One region of the Acetonema longum DSM 6540 genome, then DNA from elsewhere that is predicted to be linked to it. Evidence: riboswitches for the same ligand, from Rfam matches in the RefSeq annotation. Region 1 holds a riboswitch; each other region holds the start of a gene.
What was found. A riboswitch is a leader RNA that binds a small molecule or an ion and turns the genes downstream of it on or off. The one in region 1 is predicted to bind S-adenosylmethionine.
Positions count from the first base shown of each region.

Region 2: it holds a riboswitch for S-adenosylmethionine, as region 1 does, so the genes downstream of both, ALO_RS10300 (ACT domain-containing protein) here and ALO_RS06965 (trans-sulfuration enzyme family protein) in region 1, are expected to answer to the same signal.
Region 3: it holds a riboswitch for S-adenosylmethionine, as region 1 does, so the genes downstream of both, ALO_RS02390 (methionine ABC transporter ATP-binding protein) here and ALO_RS06965 (trans-sulfuration enzyme family protein) in region 1, are expected to answer to the same signal.
Region 4: it holds a riboswitch for S-adenosylmethionine, as region 1 does, so the genes downstream of both, ALO_RS15770 (MetQ/NlpA family ABC transporter substrate-binding protein) here and ALO_RS06965 (trans-sulfuration enzyme family protein) in region 1, are expected to answer to the same signal.

Region 1 covers NZ_AFGF01000053.1:68,143-73,234, reverse strand. Annotated here, with positions in the region: gene ALO_RS06980 (FAD-dependent oxidoreductase) at 1-590, shown strand, start outside; gene ALO_RS06975 (NifB/NifX family molybdenum-iron cluster-binding protein) at 676-1,047, opposite strand; gene ALO_RS06970 (YeiH family protein) at 1,339-2,358, shown strand; SAM riboswitch class I at 2,431-2,535, shown strand; gene ALO_RS06965 (trans-sulfuration enzyme family protein) at 2,674-3,807, shown strand; gene ALO_RS22045 (YezD family protein) at 3,825-4,184, shown strand; gene cysK (cysteine synthase A) at 4,413-5,092, shown strand, end outside.
Region 2 covers NZ_AFGF01000085.1:37,249-42,340, reverse strand. Annotated here, with positions in the region: gene ALO_RS10305 (hypothetical protein) at 301-1,026, opposite strand; gene ALO_RS10300 (ACT domain-containing protein) at 1,207-1,686, opposite strand; SAM riboswitch class I at 1,811-1,912, opposite strand; gene ALO_RS10295 (vWA domain-containing protein) at 2,082-3,491, opposite strand; gene ALO_RS10290 (ATP-binding protein) at 3,497-4,621, opposite strand; gene ALO_RS10285 (hypothetical protein) at 4,645-5,092, opposite strand, start outside.
Region 3 covers NZ_AFGF01000017.1:72,945-78,036, reverse strand. Annotated here, with positions in the region: gene ALO_RS02405 (D-2-hydroxyacid dehydrogenase) at 1-183, shown strand, start outside; gene hisZ (ATP phosphoribosyltransferase regulatory subunit) at 453-1,658, opposite strand; gene ALO_RS02395 (YerC/YecD family TrpR-related protein) at 1,754-2,053, opposite strand; SAM riboswitch class I at 2,262-2,367, shown strand; partial or broken gene ALO_RS02390 (methionine ABC transporter ATP-binding protein) at 2,458-3,514, shown strand; gene ALO_RS02385 (methionine ABC transporter permease) at 3,483-4,136, shown strand; gene ALO_RS02380 (MetQ/NlpA family ABC transporter substrate-binding protein) at 4,156-4,965, shown strand.
Region 4 covers NZ_AFGF01000173.1:14,086-19,177, reverse strand. Annotated here, with positions in the region: gene ccsA (cytochrome c biogenesis protein CcsA) at 1-496, shown strand, start outside; gene ALO_RS15780 (cytochrome c3 family protein) at 593-1,066, shown strand; gene ALO_RS15775 (ammonia-forming cytochrome c nitrite reductase subunit c552) at 1,056-2,357, shown strand; SAM riboswitch class I at 2,447-2,548, shown strand; gene ALO_RS15770 (MetQ/NlpA family ABC transporter substrate-binding protein) at 2,734-3,549, shown strand; gene ALO_RS15765 (response regulator transcription factor) at 3,720-4,394, shown strand; gene ALO_RS15760 (sensor histidine kinase) at 4,396-5,092, shown strand, end outside.

The DNA of each region.
Region 1 (5,092 bases):
GTCATGATAAGCCCCACTATATGCCCGGCGCCAAATTGATTACCGTCAAACTGATTGTTGAGACTAAAACCGGTAAAGTCCTTGGCTTACAGGCTGTAGGAGAAGGGGAAATTGCCAAGCGGGTGGATGTGGCGGCAGCGGTACTGACGTTAGGCGGAACCGTTCACGATTTGTTTGATATTGATCTGTCCTATGCTCCGCCCTATAGTTCGCCCATTGACAATGTGGCGGTGGCAGCCAATGCGGTAATGAATAAAGTGGCTGGCAAACTAAAAGGCATTTCCTCCCTGACAGCTAAGAAAAAAATGCAAAACAGTCCGGATAAGACGATCTTTCTCGACGTGCGCACGCCGGAGGAATGCAAGCAAATCTGTCTGGCTGACTGCCCTAACGTCAAATATATACCTTTGGGGGAACTGCGCAGCCACCTGGAGGAACTAAACAAAGAGGATGAAATTATTGCTTTCTGCAAGATCAGTCTGCGGGGTTATGAAGCGGAAGGGATTTTAGAAGGGGCAGGCTTTAAAGATGTCAAGGTTATGGAAGGCGGTATTCTGGCCTGGCCGTTTCCTTGTGAAAAAGGCAAATAATTGGAATATAGAATGTTTAAGGCGCATCAGACAGATGTTTGATGCGCCTTGCTTTTCTTTTGTTGAGTTCCGCCGCGGCGAATCCTCAGTGCGTACCGCAGCCGTGACTGTCGCCATGATGATGAGAATGGCCGCAGCCATTGCCGGCATCTACAAGCTTGCCGCGTAAGTAAAGATCTACCAGAGTTTCCGGCGTCTCTTGCGGGGCGCCGCAAATGACTGTAACGCCGTGTTGCCGCAACATACTCCGGGCCCCTTCTCCCATGCCGCCGGCTAAAACGTCGGTGCAGTCCAGATCAGCTATCCAGTTGGGAATGACACCGGGAGCATGAGGCGGCGGGGTTAGGATTTCTTGTTTCGAAATCTTGCCGTTATCCACAGTGACAACAGCGAATGTTACACAATGCCCAAAATGCTCACTCAGTTTTCCCTCGGCTACAGGAATGGCAATTTTCATGTAAATCACACCTTTCTGCTTTTTGAAATATATTTCATGAGTGGGCTAAAAAATTCATCTTCAAATTATGAACCATATTTCATAATTAATATATAATATTTATGGAGGAATGTCAATAACTTAACTATCATTACGGGAAAATACCGGTTTTCATTGAAGGGAGATTAGTACAAGGCGAGTCAGGAGTTGTTTGATACGTTTTGAGCATTTATAATAGAGATATTCACTCTATAGGGATTGATCGCAGCCACACTATACAGAAAATTTCAGTGGATAAAGATGAGGAGGCACATGAAATTGAATTTGGAATCCATTCGCAGCAAGTCACCAGGTGTCCTGTTGGTGGCATTCATTGCTATTCCCGCTTGGCTGATTGGTAAAATGCTCCCCATTATTGGCGGCCCGGTATTAGGCATTTTATTCGGCATGATTTTGGCATCCTGGCAACGGCCCGCCCGCTTTGAAGCGGGAGTAAAGTACACCTCAAAACAACTGCTGCAATATGCCATCATCCTGCTAGGTTTTGAAATGAACTTGTTTAACGTTTTAGCCGTTGGCAGTCAGACGCTGGCGTTGATGATCTTTACCCTGACAGCCGTTTTCGTTACGGCCTATATTGCCGGACGGCTGTTGAACATTGACAGCAATACTCGGACCTTGATCGGTGTCGGTACCGCCATCTGCGGCGGTTCGGCCATAGCGGCCACCGCGCCGGTCATACGGTCCACAGATGAAGAAGTAGCTCATGCCATTTCTACTATTTTCTTGTTCAACGTGATCGCAGCCTTTGCATTTCCCCTGATGGGGCATGCTCTCGGCATGAGCGACCAGGCCTTCGGCCTTTGGACAGGCACTGCTGTTAATGACACATCATCTGTGGTTGCTGCCGGCTATTCCTACAGCAATCAGGCCGGCGACTTGGCAGTGATTGTGAAACTCACCAGGAGTCTGATGATTGTGCCTATTACTCTGGTTCTGGCCTTGTATACTTCCCGCAGTTCAGCCGGCTATGAACCGGCCGGGAAAAATAACGGCGGCTGCCGGATTGCTGCCATTTTTCCCTGGTTTATCCTCGGGTTTCTGGGCGCATCGGTTATTAACACCTTTTTCGCCATTCCCTGGGATATAAACAGTCTGATGGGTCAAACGGGCAAATTCGTCATTATCATGGCCATGGCGGCTATCGGACTGAATACCAACCTGGTCAAACTATTGAAAAGTGGCGGAAAATCTCTGCTGTTGGGCTTGATTTGCTGGGTGGTGCTGGCCGTGACGGCTCTGGGACTGGAGTCTATCCTATTTGAAATCTGATTAGGATGAAAAGCTATTCTTGACATTGCTATAGACTCATGCTATGATCATTATCAACCAATTCAATATCAACTCTTATCCAGAGTGGTCGAGGGACTGGCCCGATGACGCCCGGCAACCGGCAGGAAACTGCGGAGGTGCTAATTCCAGCAGGAAGAAATTCCTGGCAGATGAGAGGAAAGCGTTGCATGTAAACTCCTTTCCTTGAAAGGAGTTTTTTTTATTGCGACAGAAAAAAACTCTGCGGAACAGATTTTTTTCTTGTCTCCCGGCATCGCCTCAGCTCTGGAAGAGGAAAGAAGGAGGCCTTTATTTATGAAAATCAGTTCCAAAGTTGTGCAAGTGGGCGTGAATACTGACGCCCGGACCGGCGCTATCAGCACGCCGATTTATCAGACGGCCACATTCCGTCATCCGGCGCTGGGGCAAAGTACCGGTTTTGACTATTCCCGGACCCACAATCCCACCCGGCAGGTTCTGGAACAGGCCATTGCCGCTCTGGAAGGTGGCAGCGGCGGTTATGCCTTTGCTTCAGGCATGGCTGCGGTTACAGCGATCTTGATGCTGTATCGGGCCGGGGATCATCTGGTGGTAGTCGAGGACTGTTATGGCGGCACCTATCGGGTCCTGGAAAAGAATTTTCAGCCGTTTGGCCTGACTACCACCTTCGTGGACGGCAGCCGTCCGGAAGAAATAACTGCCGCCATTAAACCTAATACTAAAGCAATTATCGTAGAAACTCCTACCAATCCTCTGATGAAAATTGTGGATATCCGGGCTATCGTCAAGATTGCGGCTGCCCACGGTCTGCATACGGTAGTCGATAACACCTTTCTGACGCCTTATTTTCAGCGCCCCCTGGAGTTGGGAGCGGATCTGGTGGTTCACAGCGGCACTAAATACTTGTCCGGCCACAATGATGTGCTGTGCGGCCTGGTTGTGGCTAAAGATTCCACACTGGCCGAGAAGGTGAAATTTGTGCAAAATTCTACCGGCAATGTGCTGGGGCCCTTTGACAGCTGGCTTTTAATCCGGGGAATGAAGACCCTGGCCCTACGCATGGAGAAACACAACCAGAACGCCCTGACGGTTGCTCAGTGGCTGGAAAAACACCCTCATGTAAAGACCGTCTATTTCCCTGGCCTTGTCGGCCATCCCGGCAAAAGCGTCCACGACAGCCAGGCCACAGGTTCCGGCGGTATGCTGTCCTTTGCGGTAGACGATCCGAAGCTGGTGCCCCAGGTTTTAAAGAAGGTAAAGATGATTCAATTTGCCGAAAGTCTGGGCGGTGTGGAAAGCCTGATTACTTTCCCGGCAGTTCAGACTCATGCCGATGTGCCGCCTGATGTGAGAGAAAGATTGGGCATCTCTGACCGGCTTCTGCGTCTGTCAGTAGGCATCGAAGATGCCTGGGATATTATCGCCGACCTGGAACAGGCCCTACAATGAAAGATGGAGGAATTTTGATGCTGCCAAAAGATCTTACGGTGAATTCTCTGGAGCGGGCTGTTTTGGCTCAAATTGAAGATAGTATCAGGAAAATTGAGCATGGTTCTATCACTCTGATTGTGCAGGATGGGCGTTTGATCCAAATGGATGTGATCCAAAAAGTGCGCTTCACCGCCGCCCCGGAAAAACCGGACAAAGGATCGCCAAAACACAGTGAGGCTAAGGTTAGTCTTAGCGGGCAAGTCGCCGCCGCCCTGAAGGGGATGAAATTCGGCCAGGTAGTCCTTGTCATTAAAGACGGCCGCATCGTGCAGGTGGAACGCACCGAGAAACAGCGCTTTCCGAACTTAGAAGGGATATATGGCGAAGGAATATAAGAATTCGTTTGTCATCTTGACATGAAGCTTATCTTGTGCTAATCTTAAAGAAATAAATCACGGCAGCTGATCAGAGATACTGAAGGCTAAGTAAATGTCCGTTCGGATATTTTCTTAGCTTTTTATTTTTCAGACTGCTGCCGGCGGGCGGGTCAGCCGCAAAAAAATGACCGAAATCCTAATTTCATGGCCATACTATATGGAAAAATAGATGAGGAGGCACTACCTATGAGTAAAGTAGCAAAAAATTTAACCGAATTAATCGGCAACACACCCTTGCTGGAAGTGGCAAATTACAACCGTTCCCAGGGACTTGGCGCCAAGCTGCTCGTCAAGCTGGAGTACTTTAATCCCCTGGGCAGCGTCAAGGATCGTATTGGTTATGCTATGATTGCCGACGCCGAAAAGAAAGGCCTGATCAACCCGAAAAGTGTAATCATTGAGCCTACCAGCGGCAATACCGGTATTGCTCTGGCCTTTGTAGCGGCGGCCAAAGGATACCGTCTCATTTTGACCATGCCCGAAACCATGAGCGTGGAGCGGCGCAATCTCCTAAAAGCTCTGGGAGCGGAACTGGTACTGACGCCGGGAGCAGAAGGCATGAAAGGCGCTATCCGCAAAGCGGAGGAACTGGCAGCCGCGACGCCGGACTCCTTTATCCCTCAGCAGTTTAAAAATCCTGCCAACCCGAGTATTCACCGGGAAACAACGGCGGAAGAAGTCTGGCGCGATACTGATGGGCAGGTGGATTTCTTCGTAGGCGGGGTTGGCACCGGCGGCACGATTACCGGGGTGGGCGAAGTGCTTAAAGCCAGAAAACCCGGCTTTAAGCTCATTGCCGTAGAACCAGCTGATTCACCGGTTCTGTCCGGCGGCAATCCCGGTCCTCATAAAATCCAAGGGATTGG
Region 2 (5,092 bases), on a different contig from region 1:
GCTTTGCACTGTTATTGTTGTTTATAGATCAAAGTTAATGCATCATTTACCTTTAATGTTTGAGATATCCGACAGGTCTACCGGAGGAAAATGTTAACGCCCGGTCGGGCCACAAGTGCAGGCCGAAGATCGCTGCTGTATCATCCGGCAGACCGTCCTGAATGAAATGGCAGGCGTTGCTCCTTCGCTGGCTGAAACAGCAGCTTGCCAGAAATCCAGGGATGGTTAGCCCGGCTGTAAAAAGTAAGATTATACAGTGGGGGCTGCCTCCGCTATAGAGACAGCCCCCACTGTAAGCGATTAGCTAATGTTTACCGTGCCTTCCTGCAGGATCTTCCATAAAGCTCCATTGCGGTTAATAACGCTCTTCAATTCAGCGTATGGAATCTTATATCCGCGCAGCCCTTCCGGCTGCACTGAATAAACTATTATGGAATCACTAAGCAGAACAAAGGAACCAGTTTCTTTATTCCATGTTTCGGAAAAATCTTCATAGGTCCATTGAATTGATGGGGATGTATTCGTAATTCGCAGTTTGCTGTCATTAGTTAAGCAGATTTTTTTAATTGTCCTTTCAAAATCAACTGGTTTGAAAAGATCTTCAAGTTTATATAGTTTTCCGGTCGTTAGATCGATATGTACGGTTTTATCAATATTACTTGGTTGGGAGCCTTCGGAGGATGAAGTTACGCCTTGAAAGTGAATACCTAGTAGTTTTGGGCTATAAAAGGTTACTTCAAAATCACCTTTTAAAGAAGTGTTCGGTGGTATTATGGATATCTTCAGAGTATTATTAATTGTATCCTGCAGAGCAGTATCTTTCATTCCGTCTATTTGAGGAATAGAGGCTTCACTGTTATTTTCGGAATATGTAGCTTTAAAAAGTTTAACCTGTCCCTGCTGTTCGGACTGCGCTTCTTGAGTTTCAGGTTCCTGTGCGGGTACGGCGCTGCTTGCATATACATTTACCGCACTAAGACTTGCTGCTAAAAAAGCAGCTAAAACTAATTTTCTCAGTCTGACCATAAGGTATACCTCCAGCTTTTGTTTAGTAGAAAGCTTTGGTAAACTTTCACAAAGTCATTATACATCCTGTTTATGACAAAAATACGACAAGCTAAACAGAGAATCAGGAACATCAAGGACAGTTCTCCTGATGCGTTGAAGTTAAGGGTATGACAGGCTGGAACAATTATTTTCACTGTTTCAACCATGATCTTCCGAAAAGGTACAATGCGCCTCGATAGCGCCTTTTGCCTTTGTCAGATGACATTGTTCAATCAAAATCGATATAAAGGTTTGGGAAGTGTTCAATTGGAGAAGCGGGATACTCATGGAATGCAGCATTTTTAAAATGTTTGCTGTGATTTTTGGCACATCGTCCACTTGTCCGCCGGAGATATTGATTGTCGCGCAACGACTGATGGTTGTTATGTGATATTCCAATTTAGGGAGTAAAGACAGAATAGCGCCAGTCATTGCAGATGGTATAGAAAATACTATTTGGTTCTTTTGCAAGTTAATTCGCTGTAAAGCGATCTGATGATCAGCCACCGTTTGGAAAACAGCTTGAATTTCCTGATTGCTGAACGGATGATTGGCCAGAATTGCTATCTGGGTGATTTCGGATTGACAGGATAGGACAGGGGGAGTTCCGTCCATAATGATAATGGCTTCAGTCTCCATCGAAAACTCCTTTTCATCTAATAATTGCTGCAGGGTAGCTGGAGGCCTTAATCGGCATACCGCGCTCCTCTGTTTTTTGCCATAAAAAAGACCCCCTGGAGAAAGGGGGTCAGCGCATCCCTTCCTCTCATCTTCCAGGATATAATCCTGCTGGAATTAGCACCACTGCATTGCTGCCGGTTGCCGGGCGTCATCGGGCCAGTCCCTCGACCACTCTCGATAAGAGAATTTCGAATATGCAATTTAAAATTATCTTACTATACCGGATATTCTGGAGTCAAGCAAATTTCTCCTTATGGCCGTATTACACAAAAGTTCGGCAGTTTGGCAGGAGTCCTCTTTATTTGTAAAGCTTCCAATGAAGCATATTAGCAATACGCCCGTTACTTTGTAGATTACATACCTATTTTCTCCTGATGATTCATTGAATAGCCGCCTTTTTCCACCTGAATCATATCCCATTCATTCGTTTTTATTTCAATCGGATCGAGTTTTTTAACCACGCCATAGGCTTCTTTTAATGAAAGCCGGTCACCTTTGCCGGAAATAACCCATAGAGTTTTATATCCCTTCGGTTTGACGCGAAGCTCATCTTCTCCTTTGCCGTCGGTGAAATACACTAGTAAATTGAGCTTCTTGGTGTTGGCAAATTCAAAAACCGGGGTAAACCGGGTGCTGCCCCGTATTTTGCTTCTGGATTTTATATCCTTGACGGATTTAAGTGTATATACACGTCTGATTTCGCTGTCGCATTCTATCATCAAAATTTCGTGATTGTAGTTTTTTACAATGCTGAGGACTTCTTTTACTGCCTGGTTAAATTCCTCGTCACTAATGCTGCCGCTGATGTCAAGCGCAACGGCGATTTTGGCTTTATAGCTCTTCAGTTCACCGCGCAAATCCAAGCGGTCAGGCTGCCGGCGATTTCTTCGGGTAACCGTTTTCTTGGGATTGCTGGTCACCGATCCCATTAACCTCTGAAGATACAAATTCCAGGACAAGTCAGCCTTGCTGCTTTTTAAAGAAGATATCAGGCTTTCCAAATAGGCTGGAATACTGCCTTTTTGTGAAGCATCAATCACTTTTTCGGTAAATCCCCGGAGGGTTTGTTCATCCACCGGGTCGGACCTTTGCCAAATATCATGGGTTTTTTCAGGATCATAGGCGGTTTCGGCCGGTTGATTTTTGCCGGGGTCTTCAGTTGCCTCTCCCGCTTCCTCCAGCAGGTCCAGAGCGGTTTGGACCTTTGCCGCATAGTATTCAAAGGTCTCGAACGGCAGCAGCTTTAATCCGTAATTTAAATTGACCCATTCTAAAGTAGTAGCATAGGGCGGCAGGTAATCCAAGTAGGTATTGATGGTGATATCCATGGCGATATTCATCGCTAAGGCGCTGCAACTGCCCCGCAGTTCTTTGGCCCGGATTAAATGCAGGGATACGACATGGAGGATTTCATGCTTAATGGTTGTTTCCATTTGTTTGAGAGTAAGAGTCAGAAAAATGACAGGATTAAAATAGATCACATATTTCGCAGCTTTAAAATTTACCCCGGTGGGGCTGCTGATATCAAAACGGATTTCCTTGGACATTTGAAACAGAAAATACCCGTAGAAGTTGTCCTTATCTTCCATCAGACCCAGATTTACTTTGTCGACAAGGCGGAAAAACTCGGCTGCAAAATCTGCCGGAATGTGAACCTGAGAAGGCCCCTGAGACTTGTTCTGCCTGGCTGCCCTCAAAAAATCCTGAACCAGTTCATAGGATCTTATATAAAGTTTTTGCGCTTGTGTATCAAACGTTTCCATCCCTATCACCTGATTGAACGATACGCCGCAAAATAGGCTTCGACAAAAGCTTCATTTTCCAGGGCGTATTCGTATACGCCGCTATAACTGTTTTTGATATCTTTCATGATTCCGACCATTAAATCGACCGGATATAGTTTTAAAAACTCAATGAGTCGCTCCGACGTACTATGATCATAATCCCCGGCTTTTATATTCGTCTCTAACCGGCTTAGCATATTCTTGGCCGCCAGGTAGAGCCGGGTATGACTTTCCGTTTTAATTTTTTCACTCACCGATTTAGCCAGAGAACTTCCCGCAAACACATCTTCATACGAAATAAGCGGCCGATAATCGGATTCCAGAAAGTGAACCAGTTCTTCAGCGATGAGTTTTCCCACATTGCCCCTGACGACATTGAAAAATACCGGCCGGGGTACGCTATCCTTTTTCTGCTGATAGACCTTATAAAGGTGAGAAATCCTTTCGTAGCTTCTTGGCGTTGCTTTGATATCATTTTCATTGGTTTTATGCAGGTATTCCGGAAAAGTGGAGATAAACTCGATCACCTTGGGCTCAAGGCCGGCATTCATGGCCCAGTCTACCCACTGCATCGGATCAGGTTCCATGGGCAGCCAGACAAAACGGTTTTCCTGAGCGGCGTCCATGTCGACCACCTGATAATCAAATTCCTCGCCGTATTTGCCGGAGGGGTTCATGGCGGCAATGATTTTTACGGTTTCAGGCAGTTTATAGCCGTTGATTTCCCGGTTTAATATCAAATTCATCAGTTCCTGCTGCACGGCGTGTTCACAGCGATTAATCTCATCGATCAATAAAAGAACAGTTTTGCCGGCGGCTGTTGCCTCATCAATTTCTCTCAGCTTATGATGTACGGCATATACGGTGGTCTTCTTTTCCGGCCTGTCTCCCGGCCGATTTACGCCGGTATAGGATTCTATCGTGGGCAGACCGCCGATTTCCCCTTCTTTCAGAAGATTGCCGTCAATCACAATGAAACTCCAATGGTTCTCCTGGGCGATTTGCTTGGCTAAGGCTGTTTTTCCCACGCCGGTTTCTCCGACGATCAAAGGCACTTCTCCGGTAGCCAGTACTAAATCAACACTTTTTAATGTATCAATAAAATTCATGGTATCTCCTGCCGTTTTATATTTTATATCTTTAGTTTTTCATCTACAGCGATTTTCCTGGCCTTCTTGCTGCCGTGCTGATCAATAAACCGGATCTTGTCCAGAGGGAAGAACTCGCTGCTTGTATCGATGACACTGCAATTTAGAAAGTCTCTTACATATTTTTCTTCAACGGCTTCATTGGATAATGCCGCCTTTAACACTTGCTCCAGTTCCCCTTGAGATATACCCGCTTCTTTTGTCACATACTTAATGACTAAACTATTGATCTGCAGAAACTCCAGTATTTTATTTTTACCTAAATCATTGATCAGGCGAATGGCCCGCTCGTCCTTTCTGACAGCAATACGCTGGGCCTGATCGGTAGGGGAAGGGATATAGCGCAATGCCTCATAACTGATTGTTACGGCCTCTTCCTGGGCCCTGGCGCAGGGCTTCTTTATAAATTTGACGGCGTCGAAATTTTTTCTG
Region 3 (5,092 bases), on a different contig from region 1:
CATGAACCACTGCCGGCCGAAAGCCCTCTCTGGGACATGTCCAACGTCATTATCACGCCCCATGTGGCCGCTCTGTCTCCCCATTATCTGGACCGGGCCGTCAAACTTTTTGCCGATAATTTACTGCGCTACGTTAATGACCGGGAGATGTTCAATGTAATTGACAAGGTTAAGGGTTATTAAAAGGGGCCGTTGGAAAAGAATACTGCCACTAGCTATCGCTCTGGTAATTAAGATAATACCCTCAAGTATACTGGAGGCATGCCGGGAAGAAGCAAGAAACAATCCTCCGGCTGGCAAACCAAAAATTTGGCTAGCAGCCTATGTAATTATAGTGATGTGGCTTATGGCGCTGTACGCCTTGTACACAATAAACCATTAAATAAACAGGCCGTCGAAAACTCCCCATCCAAGGAGAATCTTTCGACGGCCTGACTTTTTCTGCGGCTCCCCTAGCCAAAATAGCGCAGGGCGGCATACCCTTTTGTCTCTTGCTGTTCCTGGGCCTGACTCTGAGTCGCGGACGCCATGGCCAATTCTACGGTGCGGCCGGCCCGGCGAAGTTTTCCAGCCTCGCTGATAGCTTGATCCATTTTATTCTCGGCCCAAGCGATATAAAAATCCTTTGCCGCGGTTGGCATTGCCATTCCCTGCCGCTCCCGGGCCAGCATGACCCTCTCAATGCCCAGGGCAAAGCCGGTAGCCGGAAGGTTGACCCCAAAGTCAGAGGCCATGTTATCATAGCGTCCGCCGCCGCATAATGGGAACCCAAGCCCCGGCGTATAGCCTTCAAATACCATACCGGTGTAGTAGTCAAAATCCCGGATGATGCCTAAGTCAAAATTCACATTTTCATTTAATTCATAATGCTTTAACTGCTGATAAATATAGTCCAAGTTCTCCAGGGCCCCGCGGGCTGTTTGATTCTTCACCATTTTGTAGCCCTGGTCCAGGATCTCTTCTTTCCCGCTCATCAACGGTATTTTGCGCAATATTTCCCCTGCGGCCTGGCTCAGCCCGCTGCGGGCGATAAGCGTGTCAAGACCCACCAGATCCCGCTTCAACATGGCCTTTTTGACCAGCAGGCGTTCTTTGGCGGTCAGATCGAATTCAGCCATCACACCGTTGATAAAGTCCACCTGTCCCAACCCGATTTGAAAGTTTTGCAAGCCGGCCTGCTGTAGGCCAGTAACCGCCAGGGCAATTACTTCGGCGTCAGCCGCCGGTTGCCGGGCCCCCATCAATTCCACCCCTGCCTGGTAAAATTCGCACTGCCGGCCGGTTTGAGCCTGTTCCTGGCGAAATACATTGGCCAGATAAAACAGGCGCAAGGGCATTGGGCTCTCCTGCAGACGAGCGGCGGCGACCCTGGCGATGGGAGTAGTCATATCCGACCGCAGCGCCAGGATCTGATTATTGCGGTCAAAAAATTTAAAAGCATTTTCGCTTAACTCGCCGCCGGCCCCGGTGGTTAATGTTTCGTAATACTCCATGGTGGGAGTGACCACTTCCTCATAACCCCAGACAGTAAACAATCGAGCCAGCTGGCCCTCCAAAAGCCGTTTGCCATGAGCCTGCTGCGGCAAAAAATCCCTGGTCCCGTATGGAATTTGCGGTACATAATCCTTCCGGTTTGTCAATTCTACTCCTCCCCACATTTCTGTTGCAAAATTATCTGTAGCCCCGGACCGTTCAAAAAGGCCCAGATGCCAGGCCCGCCCACAGGAGGCTGAAGTGACGCAGCTGGTCCTTTTCAACGGTCCTCCCCTAATCGCTCCAGTACTATCTTATATCCGTCCGCTCCATAGTACAAACACCGCTTCACCCGGCTGATCGTAGCAGTGCTGGCGCCTGTCCTCGCCACAATTTCATCATAGGTATGACGCGCTTCCAGCATCCGGGCTACTTCCAGGCGCTGTGAAAGTGCCTTGAGCTCCCCGATGGTGGAGATATCCTCAAAGAACTGATAGCATTCTTCCTCGCTTTTTAATAACAGCACCGCGCGCATAAGCTGATCCGTTAACTCGTCTTTGAGTTTTGGATTGATCGCCACTGACTGCTCCCCCTTTTCATTCTGTCTTAATTTTTAGTTCGCCACTTACCTTTCCTTTCCTGCTTTACTCCTTTTATTCTTTACCGGATAAAATCAAAAAAATAAGGAATCGATCAATTCGGAATATAACTTTATTTGCCGTCCTATTGACAGACTTTCGCCAACATGCTACTATATATTTCATCAACTATAACTATATATGTTTAAGATTTCATCAAGAGTTGGCTGAGGGACTGGCCCGATGACGCCGCGGCAACCATCGCATTTTGCGAAACGGTGCCAATTCCATCAGGATTTTTCCTGACAGATGAAAGAGATGGCGTGATCACCCCTCTTCGTCTGCTATACGAAGAGGGGTTCTTAAATTTTTTCGGAAGGAGTCAATTAAAATGCCAAAAGACCTCATGATCGCCATGAGCGACCTTGAAAAGACCTATAGCAGCGCCAGAGGCAATGTACATGCGATACAAGGCGTCAGCCTGAGTGTAACCCGGGGCGAAATCTTCGGAATCATTGGCAAAAGCGGCGCCGGCAAAAGCACCCTGATCCGCTGCATCAATATGCTGGAAAGACCCACCCAGGGGTCAGTTCTGGTGGACGGTCAGGAAATGACTGTCCTGCCGGAAGAGGAGCTGCGGCAAGTCCGCAAAAAAATCGGTATGATCTTTCAGCACTTCAACCTGCTGACCTCCCGCACTGTTTACGATAACGTGGCCTTTCCCCTGGAACTGGCCGGCTGGAACAAATCCCAGATCCGTGAGGCAGTGATGCCGCTCTTAGAGCTGGTAGGGCTGGCCGATAAAAAAGATCAGTATCCGGCGCAGCTAAGCGGCGGCCAGAAGCAACGGGTGGGCATCGCCCGGGCGTGCCAACAAACCGAAAGTGCTGCTGTGCGACGAAGCCACCTCAGCCCTGGATCCGCAAACCACCAAATCAATTTTGGAACTGCTGAGGGATATCAATCGCAAGCTGGGATTGACCATTGTCCTGATTACCCATGAGATGCAGGTCATCAAAAAAATCTGCGATCGGGTGGCAGTCATCGACAACGGCAAGATCATCGAACAAGGGCCGGTTCTGGATTTGTTCGCCAAACCCCAGGCACCCATCACCCGGGAGTTCATCCGGACCATTGTCAATTACGACCTGCCTGACTTCTTTCAGAATACCGCTTTCTCCGCCAAGCCGCTGCCAGACGGCAATCTGGTCATCCGTATCTCATTCATCGGCCAGGCGGCCCAGGAGCCGGTCATTGCCAGCGTCATCCGCCGCTTTAATGTGGATGCCAGCATCCTGTTCGGCAATATTGACCATATTCAACACACTACTTTCGGCACTCTTTTGCTGGAAATATCTGGGGAGCAAACTTCCCTGGATAATGCCCTCCAGTATCTGAAAGCCCGTGATTTAGGAATTGAGGTGATTGGCTATGTCGCAAGAACTAATCGTGCTATTGGCTGAGTCTCTTTGGGAAACCTGCTATATGGTGGGTGTATCCGCACTGGCGTCCGCTATCCTTGGCCTGCCCCTGGGCGTGATTCTGGTGGCTACCGACAAGGGCCATATTCTGGAGAACCTTTATATCAACCGCATCTTAGGCGCGATTGCCAACGCTGCCCGTTCCACACCGTTTATCATCCTGATGGTAGCCATCATCCCCCTGACCCGCCTGATCGTGGGCACATCCATCGGCACTGAAGCCGCCATTGTACCGCTAAGTATAGCCGCTATTCCCTTTGTCGGCCGGATCGTCGAATCATCCCTGCGGGAAGTGGACCATGGCGTGGTGGAAGCCGCCCAGGCTATGGGAGCCTCGCCTCGGCAGATTATCTTTAAAGTATTGATTCCGGAAGCACTGCCCTCCATTATTCTCGGGCTGACCATCACCGTCATCAGCCTGATCGGCTACTCGGCCATGGCCGGGGCCATCGGCGGCGGCGGCCTGGGAGACCTGGCCATCCGCTATGGATATCAGCGTTTTCGCGCCGATATCATGCTGATCACCGTAATAATTCTCATCGCCCAGGTACAGATTGTTCAGTCCTGCGGGGATTACCTGGCACGACGCTTAGATAAACGATAAATGTTAAGGAGGTTTACCCATGAAAAAGCTTGCTCTCATTCTTACCCTTCTCTTCTCCCTGTCCCTTCTGGCTGCCGGCTGCGGCGGCACTAAACAGGAAACACAGACAGATAAACCCCTAAAAGTAGGCGTTACCGCCGGTCCTCACGCCGAAATCATGGAAATGGTAAAGAAGGTCGCCGAAAAAGACGGTCTCAAGATCCAGATCGTCGAGTTCAACGACTATGTTCAGCCCAATGTGGCTCTGCATCAGGGAGATATTGACGTAAACAGCTATCAGCATCAGCCGTATTTGGATAATATGATCAAAGACCGTCAGTATGATATCACCAGCGTGGCTAAAACCGTTATCTTCCCGATGGGACTGTATTCGCAAAAAGTCAAAAGCATCGTCGAGGTCAAAAGCGGCGCTGTAGTGGCCATTCCCAACGATCCCACCAACGGCGGCAGAGCTCTGCTGCTTTTGGAATCACAGGGCCTGATTAAATTGAAATCGGGCGCCGGCATTCTGGTCAGCGTGGCCGATATTGCCGAAAATCCGAAAAATATCAAAATCCGTGAGCTGGATGCGGCTCAAATCCCCCGCTCTCTGGCGGATATGGACCTGGCAGCCGTTAATACCAACTACGCCATGACTGCCGGCTTAGTACCGACCAAAGACGCCCTGGCTCTGGAAGACGGCAATTCTCCTTACGCCAACATCGTTGCCGTTCAGTCCAAGAACAAAGACAATCCTGCCGTACAAAAACTGCTCAAAGCTTATCAAACTGACGAAGTGAAAAAATTTATCCAGGAACATTTCAAAGGTTCCGTATTGGTTGCCTGGTAAGCGAACCGGATTGATATAAAACAGAATAAAGAGGCCGCAAAGGGTTTTTCCACTCTGTGCGGCCTCCGGTTTTGATTGCGCCAGCGTTTTTTTGTTAAACAACAAATCATGTATTTATGTATGTAAA
Region 4 (5,092 bases), on a different contig from region 1:
GCCGGCAGCGCGAGACGAGCATGACTCCGTCACCGAACTGATTCTCGACCGCGGCGATGAGCAGGACGGGGCCGGCCTTACGGTAAAGTTCCTGCAATCCGGCATGAACGGGAATAATATGCAAAATGTGCGGGCATACGCTTTGCTGGAGGTATCCGGGAACGGGAAAAGAGAAGAGGTAAAACCGGAGCTGTTTTACGCCGATGGCCAGTTTCAAGCCTTACCGGTAAAGGCGCTTGGATCTTATGAGGTAAGCCTGCTGGGCGTGAACACTTCCCAGGGAAAAGTGAAAATAGGCGTTAAAAACCTGGAGACGGTAAAACCGGACAAAATAGATGTCGAGATCAGCTACAAGCCGTTAATTGGTTTGGTTTGGTTAGGAACCTTCATCGTTGTCGCCGGCACTTTATGGGCAGGGCTGAGCCGAGCCGGAAAAGTATCGGCGGCCAAGGCGGCGCAAGCTTTATCGGCGCCGGAAAAATCGAGCCGGACATAGTTCCGCCAGAGGCCGGATGCTTTAATAGTTGAATGGGGTCCGGTCCTTTTGCCGGGACTTTAGTGATGCCCGAATTTTGCGGAGAGGAGGGATACTTTGGACACGGGTCAATATTTAAACCGCCATGCGCTTAAATTGATGGCCGTCGGATTCGGCATTGCGGTTTTAGGCATGGCTGTCTCAGCCGCAGGGTATACGTATGCGGAATCTCCCGCATTCTGTGGAAGCTGCCATTCCATGGAGCATGCATATACTACCTGGCAGGCATCGAACCACAAACAGATTGCCTGCAGCGAATGCCATCTGCCGCACAGCAGCATGACCACAAAAATGTTCGCCAAGATCAGGACCGGGATGAAGGATGTGTATCATGAGACGGTAAGGGATTATCCGGCGGCCATTACCGTATCGGCCCAGGGAAAAGAGTATATTGCGGACAATTGCCTGCGCTGCCACCAGTCTACCGTGGAAAATACCAAAATGGCGGCTGGCGGACAGGACTGCGGCAAGTGTCATCGCGGCCTGGTTCACGGCATGAACAAAGGCAAGGGAGGGATTCATGTTGAATAGCTTGAACAAAATGCAAAAAGCTTTAATTGCTTTGTTATGCGGGCTGCTGCTTTTCTTTGGGTTTGTTATCCTGCGGACCGGGGTGAGCCGGCCTGCATCCACCGTCAAGCTGGGCAAAGTTGCGGCGGGGGAATATGATCCGGCGGTATGGGGGCAGTATTACCCCCTGCAATATGCAAGCTTCCAGAAAAATAGCGAAATGGCGCCCTCTCCCGGCGGCTTTGGCGGCAGCCTGAAGACGCAGAACTCCGAACGGCAGCCGGAGATTCTGGCCAATTTTAAAGGAATGCCGTTCAGCATTGACTATACGGAAGACCGGGGCCATGTTTTCACGCTGGAAGACTTGAAGGAAACTAAACGGGTTAACGATAAATCCCCCGGCGCGTGTATATCCTGCAAAACGCCTTATATTGAAAAGCTCTTCCAGGAGAAGGGCTGGAGTTACGGCAAGGTGCCGTTGCGGGAGCTCCTGGCGCAAACGCCGGAGCATGGCTATATCAGCTGCGCCAACTGTCATGATCCCGCCACGATGGATCTCCGGGTGATCCAGCCGGCGTTTATCGAGGCCCAGCAGCGCCGCGGCATTGATGTGACCAAGGCGACACGTGAGGAAATGCGGACTTACGTCTGCGCCCAATGTCATGTCGAATACCATTTTGAGCCCGGAACTTCCCGGGTTGTCTTCCCCTGGGATAAGGGCCTGAAACCGGAGCAGATGTATGAGATGTACGCAACCAAACCGGGCGGGTTTGCCCAGGACTGGCAGCATCCCGACTCCAAGGCCGCGATGCTGAAGGTGCAGCATCCTGAGTTTGAAACCTGGGCAACCGGTGTTCACGGTCAGGCGGGGGTTTCCTGCGCCGACTGCCATATGCCTTATATGCGGCAAGACGGGCAGAAGTATACTTCCCACTGGATGACCAGTCCGCTCAAACACCTCGACGCTTCCTGCGGAACATGCCATACCCAGGGCGCCGCCTGGCTGGAGGAGCGCGTTAAGACGATACAGAATCATACCTGGCAGCTCCAGCACAGCGCCGGCTTAGTAGTGTCAAAAGCCCACGAAGCGATTAAAAAAGCGGCTGCGGTCCCCAATGTGGACCAGGCCGAATTGGCCCAAGCCCGCGAATTGGTCCGTAAAGCTCAATGGTATTGGGATTTTGTCGCTGCTGAAAACGGCATGGGCTTCCATAATCCCGATCAGGCGCTTCATACCTGCGGCCAGGCAATCGATCTGGGTTACAAAGCAATTGAGTCGGCCAACAAAGCCGCCGGCATCGAGCTCTTTTAAGGTGTATGACGGTGACTGAGTTCAGCGAAAAAAGTTGCCATTGACACCTTAAATAATTAATGGTATGATCATAATCAATTCAATACATGCTCTTATCTAGAGTGGTCGAGGGACTGGCCCGATGACGCCCGGCAACCGGCAGCAATGCGGTGGTGCTAATTCCAGCAGGAGAATATCCTGGAAGATGAGAGAAAGGTTTAGTCTGCGTTATGGACCCCTTTCCTCGGAAAGGGGTCTTAATTTTTTACAGGGAGAGGATTCATGGCAGATCTGCAGTTTGGCTGATCAAACAACTGCAGGCGGGATAAACTCATAAAAATACAAAATAGACCTATTAAGGGGCAGTTTAAAATCTATAAACAGGAGAGTGGAAAAAATGAAAAAATCAATCCTTGCTTTGTTAGTCATTCTGGCCGTGAGCCTGGTGGCTGCCGGTTGCGGCGGTAAAGACACCGCCAATCAGCCGGACAAGAAGCCGGTCGTAAAAGTCGGCGCTACCGCGGTTCCTCATGCTGAAATTTTGCAGTTTATCAAACCTTCTTTGGAAAAAGAAGGGATTCAATTGGAAATCGTGGAATTCAGCGATTATGTCCGTCCCAATGTTGCCTTGGCTGAAAAGGAATTAGATGCCAATTTTTTTCAACACGTGCCTTACTTAGAGAAGTTTAGTGCCGAGCGCAACCTGGCCTTAACCTATACGGCTAAAGTCCATATTGAGCCGATGGGGATTTATTCTAAAAAAATAAAAGATATTAAAGAGCTGACTCAGGGCGCCGTTGTCGCCATTCCCAACGATCCGACCAATGGCGGCCGCGCTCTGGCGATTCTGGCCAAGGCCGGGCTCATCACCCTGAAAGATGGCGTAGGCATCAGCGGTACCGTCAAAGATATCACTAATAACCCCAAAGAGTTAAAGATCCGGGAACTGGAAGCCGCCATGCTGCCCCGGTCCCTTGACGATGCAGCCATCGCGGTGATCAACACCAATTACGCCTTGGAAGCGAATCTGGTTCCGGCGAAAGACGCTCTGGTCCTGGAATCCAAAGATTCTCCCTATGCCAATGTGCTGGCCGTCCGCAAAGGCGACGAAACCAGGCCGGAAATCGTAAAATTGTCGAAAGCCCTGACTTCACCGGAAGTCAAAAAGTTTATTGAGGAAAAATATAAAGGAGCTATTGTTTCCGCATTCTAAGCAATAGCCTGTAATATCAAATTTTTTGGCCAACCGGCGAATTTGCCTGTTGGCCTTTTTTATTTAGACAGAAAAAAGCTCTGCAAAAAGCAGACTTTTTTCTTGTTTATCGCCATACTAAGGATATGATGAATCCAAAGGCAGGGCCTGTAGAAAAAGGAGATTGTAAGATGCGCATTCTGGTGGTGGAAGATGATCACGTTTTGCGAGAGGCTATTGTCGCTTTGCTGACGGAAGAAGACTATATTGTCGAAGAAGCGGCTGCCGGCGATGAAGGGATGTATATGGCCGAGCAGGCCGTCCATGACTTATTGATATTAGATATCATGCTGCCCGAAATCAGCGGACTGGAGATTGTAAAAAAGCTGCGGAGCGCCGGCGGCTCTGTGCCCATCTTGCTCCTGACGGCCCGGGACAGTGTGGACGATCGGGTGATGGGTCTGGAGTCAGGGGCCGATGACTACTTGGTAAAGCCTTTTGCCATCCGGGAACTGCTGGCCAGGATTAAGGCTTTGCTGCGGCGCAGCGGCAGTCTGGATATGGAAGGCGAATTAAGTTACGGCGGCATCTCGCTGAACAGTAAAACACGGGACGGCTGCGCGGCGGATCATCCTTTGGGCTTGACCACCAAAGAATATGATGTCCTGGAATTTTTGATCCTCAACCGGGAGCAGATTTTAACCAGAGAGCAGATGTTTGACCGGATCTGGGGGTTTGATTCCGACACGACCATCAGTATCGTCGATTTATATATTCATTATTTAAGAAAGAAGCTGGCCCCCCATGGTTTAGACTCTCTGATCCAGACTGTACGGGGCGCCGGCTTTATGCTAAAGGAGAAATAGCATGTTTCAAAGCACCTTTCGCCGGCTGACTGTCCTGAACTCCCTGGTATTTTTATCGGTGTTTGTTATTTTTGCCTCGGCTTTTTACGGCTATCTGGCCTACCGGCTGTTTGACCAGGTAGACGATGCCCTGCGGGCCAGGGTGAATTCCTTCCGGTTGGTAAGAGGGCGGATTGCCTCGGCTAGAGTCCGGCCTTTCTTTGATCCCCGCATTTTTTTGATCTTGCGCAGTTCTGACGGGCAGGCTGTCAGTTTATCCCCGTTTAGGACCGAGGAAAGCGGCGACCTGACGGCGATCGTAGCGGATATAGAATTGGGAGATCTGCGGACCAAGGAATATGAGAATCATACCTATCGGGTCATGAGTGTGCCTTATCCCTATGAAGACAAAGTTTTAAATATGGCCAATGTGGTCCAGGTGCAGGAAATCATAGCCGTCAGCATTGTGGATACCGAGGTCAGGCTGCTGCATGACCTGTTGTGGATTATGCTGGGTTCTTTGGTCTTAGGCCTTGTCGGCATTATTTGGGCCGGGTATTATCTCGCTAAGCGGGCGATGGTCCCCATTGAAGCGGCCTGGAAAAAACAGCAGCAGTTTGTGGCGGACGCGTCCCATGAACTGCGTTCGCCGATTACCGGCATCAACAGCAATGCGGAATTAATGCTGCGGCATCCTGAACGGACTATCGAAGAAGAGA